Regions from separate parts of the Rhizobium sp. 01N424 genome, predicted to be linked through region 1. Evidence: predicted binding sites of a transcription regulator. Region 1 holds the regulator's gene; each other region holds the start of a gene.
What was found. The regulator LexA, encoded in region 1, represses DNA repair genes until DNA is damaged. The targets are predictions, from matches to a motif close to TGTTCNNNNTGTGTTCNG.
Positions count from the first base shown of each region.

Region 2: the regulator LexA is predicted to act here: its motif matches at 1,803-1,820, upstream of AC1DNK_RS11380 (helicase-related protein).
Region 3: the regulator LexA is predicted to act here: its motif matches at 1,909-1,926, upstream of AC1DNK_RS07445 (putative DNA modification/repair radical SAM protein).
Region 4: the regulator LexA is predicted to act here: its motif matches at 1,804-1,821, upstream of AC1DNK_RS01140 (YifB family Mg chelatase-like AAA ATPase).

Region 1 covers NZ_JBFTRK010000007.1:95,673-99,566, reverse strand. Annotated here, with positions in the region: gene AC1DNK_RS18345 (ComEC/Rec2 family competence protein) at 1-1,727, shown strand, start outside; gene lexA (transcriptional repressor LexA) at 1,708-2,421, opposite strand; gene AC1DNK_RS18335 (VOC family protein) at 2,626-3,504, shown strand; gene kdsA (3-deoxy-8-phosphooctulonate synthase) at 3,501-3,894, shown strand, end outside.
Region 2 covers NZ_JBFTRK010000003.1:185,357-189,250, forward strand. Annotated here, with positions in the region: gene phbB (beta-ketoacyl-ACP reductase) at 1-658, shown strand, start outside; gene AC1DNK_RS11370 (YMGG-like glycine zipper-containing protein) at 759-1,052, opposite strand; gene AC1DNK_RS11375 (DUF3309 family protein) at 1,081-1,236, opposite strand; gene AC1DNK_RS11380 (helicase-related protein) at 1,966-3,894, shown strand, end outside.
Region 3 covers NZ_JBFTRK010000002.1:355,398-359,291, reverse strand. Annotated here, with positions in the region: gene AC1DNK_RS07460 (glycosyl transferase) at 1-42, shown strand, start outside; gene AC1DNK_RS07455 (glycosyltransferase family 4 protein) at 134-1,183, opposite strand; gene greA (transcription elongation factor GreA) at 1,214-1,690, opposite strand; gene AC1DNK_RS07445 (putative DNA modification/repair radical SAM protein) at 1,932-3,164, shown strand; gene AC1DNK_RS07440 (UdgX family uracil-DNA binding protein) at 3,164-3,894, shown strand, end outside.
Region 4 covers NZ_JBFTRK010000001.1:208,390-212,283, reverse strand. Annotated here, with positions in the region: gene cysK (cysteine synthase A) at 1-39, shown strand, start outside; gene AC1DNK_RS01140 (YifB family Mg chelatase-like AAA ATPase) at 185-1,717, opposite strand; gene gshB (glutathione synthase) at 1,894-2,841, opposite strand; gene AC1DNK_RS01130 (cupin domain-containing protein) at 2,938-3,441, opposite strand; gene AC1DNK_RS01125 (ABC transporter ATP-binding protein) at 3,542-3,894, opposite strand, start outside.

The sequences.
Region 1 (3,894 bases):
TCGGTGCCTATTTCGACGGCGTCGGTGGCAACGGTTTCTTTTATGGTGCCCCTGCCGTGGTGCCAGCGGCCGAACCCGAGCCCGGATCGATGCAGGATCGCGCTATTGAATGGCTTTATCGCCTCAGAAGCGGCATCGGCGATCGTATCAGAGGCATCCTGCCTGGCGACACCGGCGCTTTCGCCGCCGCTCTCGTCACGGACGAGCGCCGCGCCATTTCGAGCGAGACGACCGAGGCGCTGCGCCAATCCGGGCTTGCGCATATCATTGCCATTTCCGGTCTCAACATGGCGCTGTCGGCAGGCATCTTCTTCGTCGGCTTCCGCAGCGTGCTCAGCCTGTTTCCGGCTGTCGTCCAGGCCTATCCCGTCAAGAAGATCGCCGCAGCCGGTGCGCTTGCCGCCGTCACCGCCTATTTTCTGATCTCGGGCTTCGCTGTCTCTGCCGAACGCGCCTTCATCATGATGGCGATCATGCTGGCGGCGGTCTTCTTCGACCGGCCGTCGATCAGTCTGCGCAACGTCGCCCTGTCGGCGCTGGTGATCATTATCCTCTCACCCTCGGAGATCATGGGGCCAAGCTTCCAGATGTCCTTCGCCGCGACACTGGCCCTCGTCGCGGGCTATGCGCTCTGGAAGGAGAGGCCGGTGCGCGACCGGCCCTTCGCAAAGTTTCGCGCCGTCAGGATGCTGTCTTCCGCCGCCGCGTTCTTCGGCGGCATCCTGCTGACCTCCGTCATCGGCGGCTTCTCGACTGCATTGTTCTCGGTCGAGCACTTCCACCGGCTGACGGCCTATGGCCTGCCAGCCAATCTCGCCGCAATGCCGATTATCTCCTTCATCATCATGCCGTTCGGCCTCATTGCCATGCTGCTGATGCCCTTCGGTCTCGATGCATGGGCGTGGCAGGTGACGGGTTTCGGGCTCGATCTGGTGATCGCCATCGCCAGGACGGTTGCCTCATGGGGCGGCGATATCGGCGTCGGGCGCCTGGCGTCTTGGTACTTTCCCGCGGCGGTGACAGGTTTCCTGCTGCTGACTTTGCTGCGCAGCCGCATGCGCCATCTCGGCACCGCGATCTTGATGGCATCGACGACAGCCGCCGCGATGTTGGGAGGTCCTCCGCCGCCGAAAATCGTGATTGCCGAGGACGGGAGCATGGCGGGCATCGTCAGCGACAACGGCCTCGCCACCAATCGCGAGCGGCCACCGGGCTTCATCTTTGATCAATGGAGGCGCGCTCTGGTGATCGATAAGCATCTGTCACCGGCGTTCCCGGCGCTCCCGGATATTCCCACCGCACCGCGCGGTGAAAGGCTGAAACTGACGGAGGCACAGCAGAACGACACCATGAACGCGATCAAGGCCAGTGCGACGGGCGAGCGCTTCTCATGCGTGAAAAAGGCCTGGTGTACAGCGAAGCTCGACAACGGTTCGATCCTGACCGTGATCGAGAATGCGGCGTTCCTTGGCCCAGCCTGCGACATATCCGATATCGTCGTCACACCGGTTCGCCTGCGCTTCGATACCTGCCGCTCAGGCGCCCTGCTTTTCACCGGGGAGACACTGCGGAAGACAGGCGCTGTCGAGCTTCGTTTCCCCAATGGGATCGCCGAAATCACCACATCATTCGAGGGTCTCGATCGTCCCTGGACCCGCCACCGCGCCTATGACTGGCGCAGTGGAGCTTTTGGTGAAAGCGAACCGCTCAGTGATAGCGGCGGATAAGGCCGACGAGCTTACCCTGAACCTTGACGCGGTCAGGTCCAAAAATGCGGGTTTCGTAAGCCGGGTTGGCGGCCTCGAGCGCAATGGACGCGCCCTTGCGGCGGAAGCGCTTCAGTGTTGCCTCTTCGTCATCGACGAGCGCAACGACGATATCACCGGCATTGGCGGTATTGGTGTTGCGGATGATGACCGTGTCGCCGTCGAAGATGCCGGCCTCGATCATGGAGTCGCCCTTGACCTCAAGAGCATAGTGCTCACCGTTTCCGAGCATGTCGGCGGGAACTGTAATGTCGTGGGTGTTCTGCTGGATCGCCGAAATCGGCACACCGGCTGCGATCCGGCCCATGACCGGCACGGAGATCGACGTGTGATTGTCCTCGTTCGCCGGCTTCGGCGGCGCGACCGGCTGCGGCTTGCCGAGGCTGCCTTCGATGACGCTCGGCGAGAATCCGCGGCGCGGCTGAATGCTCGGGCTGTAGGCTTCCGGAAGCTTGATGACCTCGAGTGCGCGCGCCCTGTTCGGTAGGCGGCGAATGAAACCGCGCTCTTCCAACGCGGTGATCAGGCGATGGATGCCCGACTTGGAAGCCAGGTCGAGCGCGTCCTTCATTTCGTCGAAGGACGGCGGTACGCCGGACTCTTTCATCCGCTCGTGAATGAAGAGGAGAAGCTCCTGTTGTTTGCGCGTCAGCATCGAAGTCTTTCCCCAGATTCGTGAAACAAAGCCAGAACGGACACTATATGTTCCATATGTGTTCCGCAAGTGCCTAAATATTGGTAAAACTTCCGATGATTTTTCGTCGTTTTTGAAAGTTTATTTGCCGGATTGGTGATCCACGCTTGCGCTTTGCCGGGCAGGGAGTGCAAATCTCTGCCGGCTTCACCGGAGGGAACCGCCATGACGCATCCGCTCGATCATCTGGTACTGCCCGTCACCCATATAGATGTTGCCCGCGAGCGACTCGGCCGTCTCGGTTTCACCGTCGCGGCCGATGGCCGTCATCCGTTCGGAACGGAGAATGCCTGCGTCTTCCTTGCCGACAGGACCTATCTCGAACCGCTCGGTGTCGCCAACCAGGCGGAGTGCGACGCGGCCGTCGCGAAGGGCAACAGCTTCGTCGCCCGCGATCAGGCCTTCCGCTTCCGCTGCGGCGATGACGGCTTTTCGGCTGTTGTCTTCGGCACCGATGATGCCGATGCGGACAAGGCTTCCTATGACGGCGCACAGCTGAGCGGCGGTGATATGGTCGAATTCTCGCGGCCGATCGTCATGCCCGACGGAACACAGGCGACAGGCGCCTTCAAGCTCGCCTTTGCCGCCGATCTCCGGGCACCCGATGTCTTCTTCTTCGCCTGCCAGCGGATCAACGCCTTTCCGGCCGATCGCAAGGCACTGGAAACCCATGCAAACGGCGTCACCGGCATCAGCGAGATTGCCCTGAGCGCTGAGGATCCGCAGGCCTTCGCCGAATTTCTGGAGACGGCCAGCGGTGGAGTGGAGCCTAAGGAGGCGGCACTCGGCCTATACTTCGAATTGCCGAACGGGAGACTTTCCATCTTCTCGAGCGAGGGCATGGAGGCCTATTTCGATGCCGAGCCACTTGTCACCGATAACGGCCTCAGGGCGCGCGCAATCGTGTTTTCGGTCGGTGATCTGGCCGTGACAGCGGCGCATTTGGCTGCTAACGGGATCACCCATGTCAGTATGAACAATCGTCTGCTGGTGAAGCCGGCGCCGGGACAAGGCGCAATCTTTGCCTTCGAGGAGACCCAATGACAAATACCAATGCAGAAGTCGTCGCCGGCGAGGGTGCTGGACGCGTTACTTTTTCGAATACGGGCAAGCTGTCGCTGATCGCCGGTCCCTGCCAGATGGAAAGCCGCGACCATGCTTTCATGGTCGCCGGTGTTCTGAGCGAACTCTGCAAGTCGCTCGGTATCGGCCTCGTCTATAAGTCGTCTTTCGACAAGGCGAACCGCACATCGCTTTCTGCCGAGCGCGGCATCGGTCTTGAAAAGGCGCTCGAAGTCTTCTCCGATCTGAAGAAGGAATTCGGCTTTCCTGTTCTGACCGATATCCACACGGAAGAGCAGTGCGAGCAGGTGGCAACCGTCGCCGACATCCTGCAGATCCCGGCCTTCCTCAGCCGCCAGACGGACCTTCTCG
Region 2 (3,894 bases), on a different contig from region 1:
GAACGCCGGTTACAAGGTGGCGGCGAACTACGCCGGCAACGACGAGAAGGCCAAGGCCTTTCACGACCTCACCGGCGTCCCGGTCTTCAAGTGGGATGTTTCCGACTATGCCGCTTGCGGCGAGGGCATCGCCAAAGTGGAGGCCGAGCTCGGCCCCATCGACGTGCTGATCAACAACGCCGGTATCACCCGCGACGCGATGTTTCACAAGATGACCCCGCAGCAGTGGCATGAGGTCGTCAACACCAACCTCACCGGCCTCTTTAACATGACCCATCAGGTCTGGGGCGGCATGCGTGACCGCAGCTTCGGCCGTATCGTCAATATCTCGTCGATCAATGGCCAGAAAGGCCAGATGGGGCAGGTCAACTATTCCGCTGCCAAGGCCGGCGATCTCGGCTTCACCAAGGCGCTGGCGCAAGAGGGTGCGGCGAAGAACATCACGGTCAACGCCGTCTGCCCCGGTTATATCGGCACGGAGATGGTTCTTGCGGTTCCGGAAAAGGTGTTGAACGAGCGGATCATCCCGCAGATCCCGGTTGGCCGTCTTGGCGAGCCTGAAGAGATCGCGCGCTGTGTGGTATTCCTGGCCTCGGATGACGCCGGGTTCATCACCGGCTCGACGCTGACGGCGAATGGCGGACAGTTTTTCGTCTAGAAGCGCCGAGGTTCCGGGAGTTCACTCACCGGGATCTAGCGCAAACGGTTGAAACAAAAACGGGCGCCAAGGCGCCCGTTTTCAAAATATCAGTCTATTGTTAGCAGCGAACGCGGCGCGTTGAGCCGTTCGAGTAGGCGACGTAGCAACCGTAGCGGTCACGATAGACGCGCTGGCCCGAATAGCGGCCATTGCGCTGATCGACCGAGTTACCGACTGCAGCGCCAACCAGGCCGCCTGCAACGGCGCCGACGGCTGCGCCGCCCCAGCTGTTGGAAACCGCACCGCCAATAAGGGCGCCAGAGCCAGCGCCGATTGCGGTGCCCTGCTCAGTTGCCGTGCACGATGCAAGCGCACCCACGAGTGCTGCAACGAGAACAACCTTCTTCATCATGACTTACAACTCCCCAGTTACATGGCCTTTAGATGCGGCCCATCAGGACAAGGATAATGATAATGACGAGAACTAGCCCCAAACCGCCAGAAGGTCCATAGCCCCAAGCGCGGCTGTAACCCCAATTCGGCAGAGCGCCGATCAAAAGCAGAATAAGGATAATAAGAAGTATCGTACTGAGCATGTTTTCTGTCCTTCAACTCACCGCGAGTTACGAATGGACAATAAACACGGTAGCCGGGTTTTTGTTCCCGGCTAAACTTATGTGCGTGCAATTTCAGGATGGAGTTTTCTTGATGGTGCCGGAACTTATATTCTACCGGACGGTATAAACGCGTCAGGCTCAAAAAGGTTCCGCTGTTCCGCAGAAAATTTTAACGAAACATCAAACTCAGGGCGGAAAGTGTTAATGGCGCCCGATTTTCAATGCTGATCCTGCAATCAAGGAGGCTGCATATAGCGCCCGTTCGCGCAGTTCATCAATATGCAGTGGCGAACAAAAGCGGAATTTGCGGCTGTCGGCGATTCGTCTGTGATTCGTTCCGGCTTTGACCCGAAGGTTAATTCTGTGGTTTTCGGGGTTTTCCGTCTTTGCGGTTGACGCTAGATGAAAAGAGGCCGTCCAAGGCCGCCTGCTGCAAATTGCCGGATTCCGGTGATTCAGCATCTAGTGGGAAAAGCTGATTCAAAACCAATACTTAGCCGTGAACAAAAGCTGAATCACCGCGAGTCTGCGATTCGTCGCTGATTCGTTCTCAAGCTGTTCCGAATCTCAAAACAGAGGCTTAGCGCCGCTTGTTGAATCAAATTAGCAGCGCATTCGCATCATCCGGCTCTTGCGTTTGCCGGTTGCCCTGTCCATGTGTTGTCTGCTGACTTGACCCTGGGGCTCCCCGCCTCACTTGCATGGACCATGACACTGAATTCGCAGCCGATGATACTGAGTGGACGCGGTGTGACCGCGGTGCTCGGGCCGACCAATACCGGCAAGACGCATTACGCCATCGAGCGCATGGTCGCGCATGGCACCGGCGTGATCGGGCTGCCGCTGCGCCTTCTGGCGCGAGAGGTCTATAGCCGGGTCGTCGAGAAGGTCGGTGTGCACAATGTCGCGCTGGTCACGGGCGAGGAAAAGATTTCTCCGCCCAATGCGCGCTTTTCGGTCTGCACCGTCGAGGCGATGCCGCGCGAAACCAAGGCGGCCTTCGTCGCGATCGACGAAGTGCAGCTCGCCGGAGATCTCGAGCGCGGGCACATCTTCACCGATCGCATCCTGCATCTGCGCGGCCGCGACGAGACGCTGCTGCTCGGCGCCGGCACGATGCGCCCCATTCTCCAGCAGCTACTGCCCGGAATTACCGTCATCGAGAGGCCGAGACTGTCGCAGCTGCTCTATGCCGGGCAGAAGAAGATTACCCGGCTGCCGCAGCGCTCGGCGATCGTCGCCTTCTCGGCTGACGAAGTTTACGCGATCGCCGAACTGATCCGGCGCCAACGCGGTGGTGCGGCCGTCGTTCTTGGCGCGCTCAGCCCGCGGACGCGCAATGCGCAAGTGGCGCTCTATCAGGCGGGCGATGTCGAATATCTGGTCGCCACCGATGCGATCGGCATGGGGCTCAATCTCGACGTCGATCATGTCGCCTTCGCGCAAGACCGGAAATTCGACGGCTACCAGTTCCGCAATCTCAATCCCGCAGAACTTGGCCAGATCGCCGGGCGTGCCGGCCGCCATGTGCGCGATGGCACCTTCGGCGTCACCGGGCAGGTCGCACCTTTTGATGATGAACTGGTGCAGCGGATCGAGGCGCACGAGTTCGACAACGTCAAGGTTCTCCAATGGCGGACCAAGGAATTCGACTTCGCCTCGATACAATCGCTGCGCGCAAGCCTGGAAAAGCCGCCGAGCGTCCAGGGGCTGACGCGATCCCTGCCTTCGGTCGATCAGCAGGCGCTGGAACATCTTTCACGATATCCGGAAATTATTGATCTTGCGACCAAGCCGGAAAGGGTTGAAAAGCTCTGGGAAGCTTGTGCGCTGCCCGATTACCGGCGTATTGCACCGGCCCAGCATGCCGATCTGATCTCGACCCTCTTTTCTGATCTCGTCCGCCGTGGCACGGTGAACGAAGATTTCCTCGCGGAGCAGGTGCATCGTGCGGACCGGACGGACGGTGAAATCGACACGCTTTCGGCGCGAATCGCGCAGATAAGAACCTGGACCTATGTGTCGAACCGGCCCGGTTGGCTTGCCGATCCGACACACTGGCAGGAAAAGACGCGGGAAATCGAAGATCGATTGTCCGATGCGTTACATGAAAGGTTGACGAAACGCTTTGTTGATCGCAGGACATCTGTGCTCATGAAGCGCCTGAGAGAGAATGCGATGCTGGAAGCTGAAATCAGTGTGAATGGTGATGTCTTCGTGGAGGGACATCATGTGGGTCAGTTGAGCGGTTTCCGCTTCACGCCCATCGGTGGAACGGATGGACCGGACGCCAAGGCCGTACAGGCTGCTTCACAAAAGGCGCTTGCTCTGGAATTCGAAGCGCGCGCTGCGCGCATGCATGCTGCCGGCAATGGCGATCTGGCGATCAGCGCCGATGGCCTTGTGCGCTGGCTCGGCGATCCCGTGGCGCGGCTTTCGGGCAGCGATCACATCATGCGGCCGCGGGTGCTACTGCTTGCCGACGAGCAGTTGACCGGAAATGCGCGCGATCATGTCGCCGCCCGCGTCGAGCGCTTCGTCAATCATCATATCAGCACGGTGCTTAAGCCGCTCGACGATCTGTCTCGCGCCGAAGACCTGCAGGGCTTGGCAAAGGGTCTGGCGTTCCAGCTCGTC
Region 3 (3,894 bases), on a different contig from region 1:
TCCGCGCAGAAGGATGATTTGGCCGTCGAACATAGTGAATGATGCGTATCGTTCGCGAATTCAGACGCTAAGCCGTGCTCTGGGCGGTCTACCGCGCCGATTCGAGTTTTTCAAGCGCGGCCAGTAATTTGCGTCAAACGGAGCGGTAGACGGCGGCGATGCGCTTGGCTTCCATGTCGATCTGGAAATCTTCAAGAACGTGGGAAAGCCCTTTTTGGGCCAGCGTTTCGCGCAGCGGCATATCATGCATGTAGAGCGCTGCCGCGCTTGCCATCGCCTCGAGGCTGTCGCGTGCAATCATGGCCTCCGGGCCATCGCCGCTATTCACCAGCAGCTCCGGAAACGCCCCGACATCCGTGGCGATGACAGGCACGCCCGATGCCATTGCTTCCAGCGGCGTCAGACCAAAGCCTTCCCAGCGCTGGGGGGCGATGAAGAGGTCGAGGGCGCGGTACCACTCGTTGATATCGGTGTGCTCGCCGACGAAAAGGATGCGGTCTGTAAGGCCTGCTGCGGTGACGCGGGTTTTCAGGCTGTTTTCGAAATCGATATGCTTGGCGGTGGCGCGGCCGGCGATGATGGCGATCCAGTCGGGGCGCTCCGGGAGGAGGCGGATCATGGTGTCGACGAAGAGGTCGGTGCCTTTCTGATGCCGCACACGGCCGAAGCAGCCGGCAATCTTCTTCGTGGGGTCGAGGCCGACGGCTGCCTTTGCCGCCGCCTTGTCAGCAGGCGGAGAGAAGCGGGCAGTGTCGATGCCGTGAAGGATGACGGTGTTCGCGACTTCCAGATAGGCCGAGGTCTTGCCGCTGGTGGCGATCACCGCGTCCATCTTCGAGATCAGCCATTTGGTCCAGCCGGTATGCTTGCGCTGGGAAGCCGAGGTGAAGACGATCTTCAGCTTCATGCGCAAGAGATCGCGCATGATGATCGCCGGCAGCATCTCGACATTGCGCCGCGCGTGCCAGACGCGGTGTTTCCTGCCTGCTGGCGGCGTCCAGAGATGGACGAGGTCGCGGAAGCGGATATGCGGCAGGCTTGCGGGCAGGCCGGGGCCGAGGGCGGCGATCTTCTGGCCGAGCGCCCGCTGCACGGGAATCAACTGAATGATCGTCGACGTGACGCCGGACAGGCGCCGCTTGAAGTTCGGCGCGATGATCTCGACGTCACGGATATCGATGATGGCGGGGTCGCGATCTGCGGCCACGGAAGATCAGCCCCAGGAGACCTGGAGGATTTCGTAAGCCTTCGAGCCGCCTGGCGCGTTGACCTCGATGGAATCGCCGACTTCCTTGCCAATCAGCGCGCGGGCGATGGGCGAGGAGATAGAGATGCGGCCAGCCTTCACGTCGGCTTCCTGATCGCCGACGATCTGGTAGGTCTTTTCTTCCTCGGTGTCCTCATCGACGAGCTTTACCTTGGCGCCGAACTTGATCTTGTCGCCTGACATCTTGGAGAGATCGATGACTTCGGCGCGTGCCGTCAGGTCCTCGAGCTCGCCGATACGGCCTTCGTTATGGCTCTGGGCTTCCTTGGCGGCGTGATATTCGGCATTTTCCGACAGGTCGCCATGAGCACGCGCTTCGGCGATCGCTTCGATGATGCGGGGACGCTCTTCCTGCTGGCGCCAGCGCAGTTCTTCCTGCAGCTTGACGAAACCACCCTGCGTCATCGGTACCTTATCTACCATTTTCCCGTCCTTTGATCTTCGTGTCTTCCGGTAGGCACAGACACAAAAGAAAACAGGTCCCGAAGAGAACTTCGGAACCGTGCAAACCATCCTAGTTGCTTTGCTTATAGCAGATCGCAAATGCCGATTGCCATAAAATTCGTATCGGGATCTCCAACCTAGCGCTGTATTCGCAGCCGTTTCCGGCAAATGCCCGTGGTTCGCTTGACTTTTAGCTATGGAACATATAGTGAACAAAACGATGAAGAAGACGCTAAAAGAAAGACTGGCGATCCTTTCGGATGCCGCGAAATACGATGCCTCCTGCGCTTCCAGTGGCACCACGAAGCGCGATTCGGGGGCGAGCGGTGGCCTGGGTTCGACGGAGGGGTCCGGTATCTGCCACGCCTATGCGCCTGACGGACGCTGTATCTCGCTCTTGAAGATCCTGCTCACCAATTTCTGCATCTATGACTGCGCCTTCTGCATCAACCGCTCGTCCAGCAATGTCGAGCGCGCGCGCTTCACACCTGAGGAGGTGGTCTGGCTGACGCTGGAATTCTACCGGCGCAATTATATCGAGGGCCTGTTCCTGTCGTCGGGGATCATCCGCTCATCCGATCACACGATGGAGGAGATGGTGCGGGTGGTGCGGGAGCTGCGCGTCACCCATAATTTCCGCGGCTACATCCATCTGAAATCCATTCCGGAGGCGTCTGCGAAGCTCATCGAGGAGGCGGGGCTTTACGCCGACCGTCTGTCGCTCAATATCGAGCTGCCGACCGATAGCGGCATCACCCGTCTGGCCCCGGAAAAGAAGCCGTCCGGCATCCGCCGCTCGATGGGCGATCTCCGGCTGAAGATCGAGGAAGCCGGCGAGCCGACGCTGCAGACGAAGCGGCGCAAGCGCTTCGTGCCGGCCGGCCAGAGCACGCAGATGATCGTCGGCGCCGATGGCGCCAGCGATGCGACGATTCTCGGCACCAGCGCCCGGCTCTACGGCAGCTACGGGCTTCGCCGCGTCTATTATTCCGCCTTCAGCCCGATCCCGGATTCATCGAAGAACCTGCCGCTGATCAAGCCGCCGCTGATGCGCGAGCACCGGCTCTACCAGGCCGATTGGCTCTATCGCTTCTACGGTTTCGGGATCGACGAGATCACTGCCACGCAGGAGGGCGGTATGCTGGATCTCGATCTCGATCCGAAGCTTGCCTGGGCGCTTGGCCACCGCGAGCAGTTTCCTGTCGATATCAACCGGGCCGCCAAGGAGGTGCTGATGCGCGTGCCGGGGCTCGGCACCAAGGCGGTGAAGGGCATTCTCTCCGGCCGCCGTTTCCGCAGGCTTCGCATCGAGGATTTGTCGCGGCTCGGCGTGTCGATCAAGAAGGTGCAGGCCTTCGTGACGGCCGAGGGATGGACGCCGAGGCGGCTGATCGAGCGGCCGGATCTGCGCGCCATGTTCGAACCGAAACCCGAACAGCTGCAGTTGCTCTGATGCTGAAGGTGGCGCTGCAGGGCAAGGGTGATTTTTTCGAGTGGCGCGATGCCGCCCGGTCGCTGGCACTGGCAGGCATTCCACCCGAGGATATTGAGTGGCGGGAGAGGGGCGGCGACAAGCAGCTGTTCTGGGAGGAAGACGTGCTGCCGCCGCAGCCTGCCGGTGGCAAGCCGATGACGGTGCCGCAGGCCTTCATCGATCTGGCATCCGCGGTCATCTGCCATTGCGATCCGGTGCGCTTCTCGCTGCTCTACCGGCTGCTCTGGCGGCTGCAATCCGACAAAAAGCTGCTTGATATCGTTTCCGACGAGGATGTGTCGCGAGCCCGCCTTTTGGAAAAGAGCGTGCGCCGCGACGCGCACAAGATGACCGCCTTCGTGCGGTTCAAGGAGGTCGGCAGCGGTATCTCGATGAACGGGCGGCGGAAGTTTCTCGCCTGGTTCGAGCCGGATCATCATATCGTCGTGCGCAAGGCGTCATTCTTCCAGCGGCGGTTCAACGACATGGACTGGATCATCCTGACACCGAAGGGTTCGGCCGGGTGGGACGGCGTGAAGCTGACGACCAGCCATGAGCCCTGCGAAAAGCCTGATCTCACCGACGATGCCGACGAACTGTGGCGCACTTACTACGCCAATATCTTCAACCCGGCGCGGCTGAAGGTGAAGGCGATGCAGGCGGAAATGCCGAAGAAATACTGGAAGAACCTGCCGGAGGCCGATCTCAT
Region 4 (3,894 bases), on a different contig from region 1:
TATCTTTCGACGGCGCTGTTTGATGGGCTCGGGAGCTGATCAGCGAATAGCGAATAGCGAATAGCGAATAGCGAATAGCGAATAGCGAATAGCGAATAGCGAATAGCGAAGCTTGCTCGGCCCTAAGTGCTCAGCAAGCTTTCTTTTTCTATTCGCTATTCGCTACTCACTATTCGCTTCCCTATCATGCTGCCGCGGTCAACCGCTCGCCTGCGATCCTATAGGAGATCGCTTCAGCCAGATGGATACGGCCAACCGTTGTCTTTCCATCGAGATCGGCCAGCGTGCGCGCGACTTTCAGAACGCGATGATAGCCGCGGGCGGAGAAGCGCATCTTCTCGGCCGCATCCCGCAACAGCTGCAAGCCGCCGGCATCCGGCTCGGCGTACTTCTCGATGAGCGCCGTCGAGCAGCGCGCGTTGGTGACGATGCCGCCGAGGCCTGCCGCGATGAACCGGTCGGCCTGCAAGTCTCGCGCCCGCGCGACGCGGGCCGCCACCGTGCTGCTCGCCTCAGCCGGCATCGGCCGGATCAGGTCGGTGGCGGAGACGGCCGGTACGTCGATGCGGATATCGATGCGATCCATCAGCGGGCCGGAGATCCGCCCCTGATAGTCGGACTGGCAGCGAGGGCCACGGGCGCAACTGTGGCCGGGCTCTCCGGCCATGCCGCAGCGGCAGGGGTTCATGGCGGCGACCAGCTGGATACTGGCCGGATAGGAGACCCGGTGATTGGCGCGGGCGATGATGCATTCGCCGGTCTCCAGCGGCTGACGCAATGCATCGAGCGCCTGCGGCGAGAATTCCGGAAACTCATCGAGAAAGAGCACGCCATGATGGGCAAGCGACGCCTCGCCGGGCCTTGCCCGCAAACCGCCGCCGACCATCGCGGCCATGGTCGCTGAGTGGTGCGGGGTGCGGAATGGACGGCGATCGGAAAGCTTGCCGCCGGAGAGCTGCCCGGCGATCGAGTGGATCATCGAGACTTCAAGCAGCTCGGCGGCCGAAAGCGGCGGCAGGATCGACGGCAGGCGCGCCGCGAGCATCGATTTGCCCGAACCGGGCGGGCCGACCATCAGCAAATTATGATTTCCAGCCGCTGCGACCTCGAGCGCGCGCTTGGCGCTTTCCTGCCCCTTGATATCGGCGAGATCGGGCAGGTTGGCGGCGTTGGCGCGGATCGACGGTTCGGGGCGCGACAGCACCTGCGTACCGCGGAAATGATTGGCAAGAGCGATCAGGCTTCTCGGCGCCAGAATATCAAGGCCGGTCCCGGCCCAGGCAGCTTCCGGGCCGCTGTCGGCCGGGCAGATCAGGCCTTTGCCAAGGCCGTTGGCTCCGATCGCCGCCGGAAGCGCGCCGGCAACGGGAGCAATCGTGCCATCCAGATTGAGTTCGCCGAGCACGACATAATCCGCGAGCGCGTCGCCAGGAATGGCGCCGAGCGCCGCCATTAGGCCAAGCGCGATCGGCAGATCGAAATGCGAGCCTTCCTTTGGAAGATCGGCAGGCGCCAGATTGACGGTGACCCGCTTGGCCGGAAGCGCCAGCCCCGACGCATGAAGGGCGGCCTGAACCCGCTCGCGGCTTTCCGCTACGGCCTTGTCGGGAAGACCGACGATCTGCATGCCGACCTTGCCCGGAGCGACCATCACCTGGACTTCGACCGGCACACCTTCAATGCCCTGAAATGCAACCGTACTGACGCGCGCGACCATGCCCCTGCCCCCGCAACCAACTACATCGCGTTTTACGACCCATCATGGCCGTCAATTGCAATCTGGCATGGAAAACAGAATAAAACAAGAACAATAAACGAACAGATTCCCGCGCTCGCTGCGTTCAGGTTGCAGCGGGTTGTATCGGCCCGTCAAAATGAGAACAAAACACCGCTTTATCTACGCTTGCGTTCGATGGCATCCCAGAGAAGGCTGGCAATATCGGCGCCACCGAACTTTGCGACCTCGCGCAATCCGGTCGGAGAGGTAACGTTGATCTCCGTCATGTAGTCACCGATGACGTCGATGCCGACCAGCAGGAAGCCGCGCTCCTTGAGCGCTGGGCCGATACGCTTGCAGATTTCCTTCTCGCGCGCCGTCAGCTCGGTCGCCTCGGCGCGACCGCCGACATGCATGTTTGAGCGGCTGTCGTGCTCGGCCGGAACGCGGTTGATGGCACCGACAGGCTCGCCGTCGACGAGGATGATCCGCTTGTCGCCCTTGCGCACATCAGGCAGATATTGCTGGGCGATGAAGGGCTCGCGGAAGAGCTGGCCAAACATTTCGAGCAGCGAGGAAAGGTTGCGGTCGTCCTTGGTCGAGTGGAAGACGCCGGCGCCGCCATTGCCGTAGAGCGGCTTGAGGATGATATCGCCCATCTCGTCGCGGAAGCGGCGGATTTCGGCGGCATCCTTGGTGATCAGCGTCTTCGGCATCAGATCGGCGAATTCGGTGACGAAGATCTTTTCCGGCGAATTGCGTACCCAGGCCGGATCGTTGACGACGAGGGTCTTCGGGTGGATGCGCTCGAGCAGATGCGTCGAGGTGATGTAGGCCATGTCGAAGGGCGGATCCTGACGCAGCAGGACGACATCCATGGTCGAGAGATCGATGCGCTCAGGCGCGCCGAGCTCGAAATGGTCGCCCTTGACGTCGCGCAGCACCATAGGCTCGACCGAGGCGAAGACCTGGCCGTCGCGGAAACTCAGCCGATCAGGCGTGTAGTGAAAGAGCTTGTAGCCCCGGGTCTGCGCCTCAAGGCTCATGGCGAAGGTGGAATCGCCTGCGATGTTGATGCCCGAAACATGGTCCATCTGGACCGCTACGTTCTTGATCTTGGCCATTTCCGTCCCTCACTGAATGCCGGACAGATGTAGGTCGCAAGACGGCTGAACGCAACGGCCAATCAATGGCTTCGTGATATCGCAATTAAGGTTTATTCAGGCCGCGAGGCCCTGCTGTCCGGTGTTGCGCAGCATGTTGCGGAGGCGGTAGGCGAGCGCCACCGGCTTCGGGAAGGGCTTGCGCAGGAAGGCAACCTTGCGAACGTAATTATCGACCCGCCAGCTGGCCCAGGTGCCGCCGGCGAAGAAGGCGACGTCGCCGGCGCGGAGTGTGCGTTCGGTGCCGTCTTCAGCGGTGATATGGACCTCTCCCTCGATGATCATCACGGTCTCGTCCCAGCCGAAGAACCAGCGGAACTCACCGGCGGTGCAATCCCAGATCGCTGTCAGCGAAGCTTCGTCGTGGCCGCGTGAATGCTCGGCGGTGCGGGCCTGCGGGTCACCGCTGACCACCCAGTCCGGGTTAATCGGAGTCGACTTCATCGGCAGATGGTCGCTCGAATGCGCGATGAAGGATTTGCCGCGCGGCATCGCCACGGCATACGGCACCGTGCGCGCAGCCATTGCGACCGCACTTGCAAGCATAAGCTTCCAGGCCATGAAACACCCCGTTTGCTACCCCAATGTTCGCGGAATAACAGACAAGTCGTAAGAGAGGCGTTCAAGCAGCCGCTAAAATTTTAACGGATCCTGACGAAGCCTAGTGGACTGGCTCGGCGGCGACCGGCGCGACCGTGCTGGCCGCGACGCCGGCACCGATCCGCTTGCCGCTATCGGCTGCGAAGAAGTGAAGCTTTTCGGGAGCGATGACGAAGCGCATTTCACTGGTGATCGGCGTTTCCGGTGAGACGACCGCGGTCAGCTGCTGGTCACCGAGCATTCCGTGGACGAGGCGCTGCGAGCCCAGTTCCTCGACATATTCGACGGCGAGCGGGATGGCATATTCGTCCGGGCGCGCGAGACGCAGATCCTCGGCACGCATGCCGATGGTAACAGGGCCGGAGGCCGGAGCGTTGCCTGCGAGGTCGATCAGGCTCGGGCCGATCGCCAGCT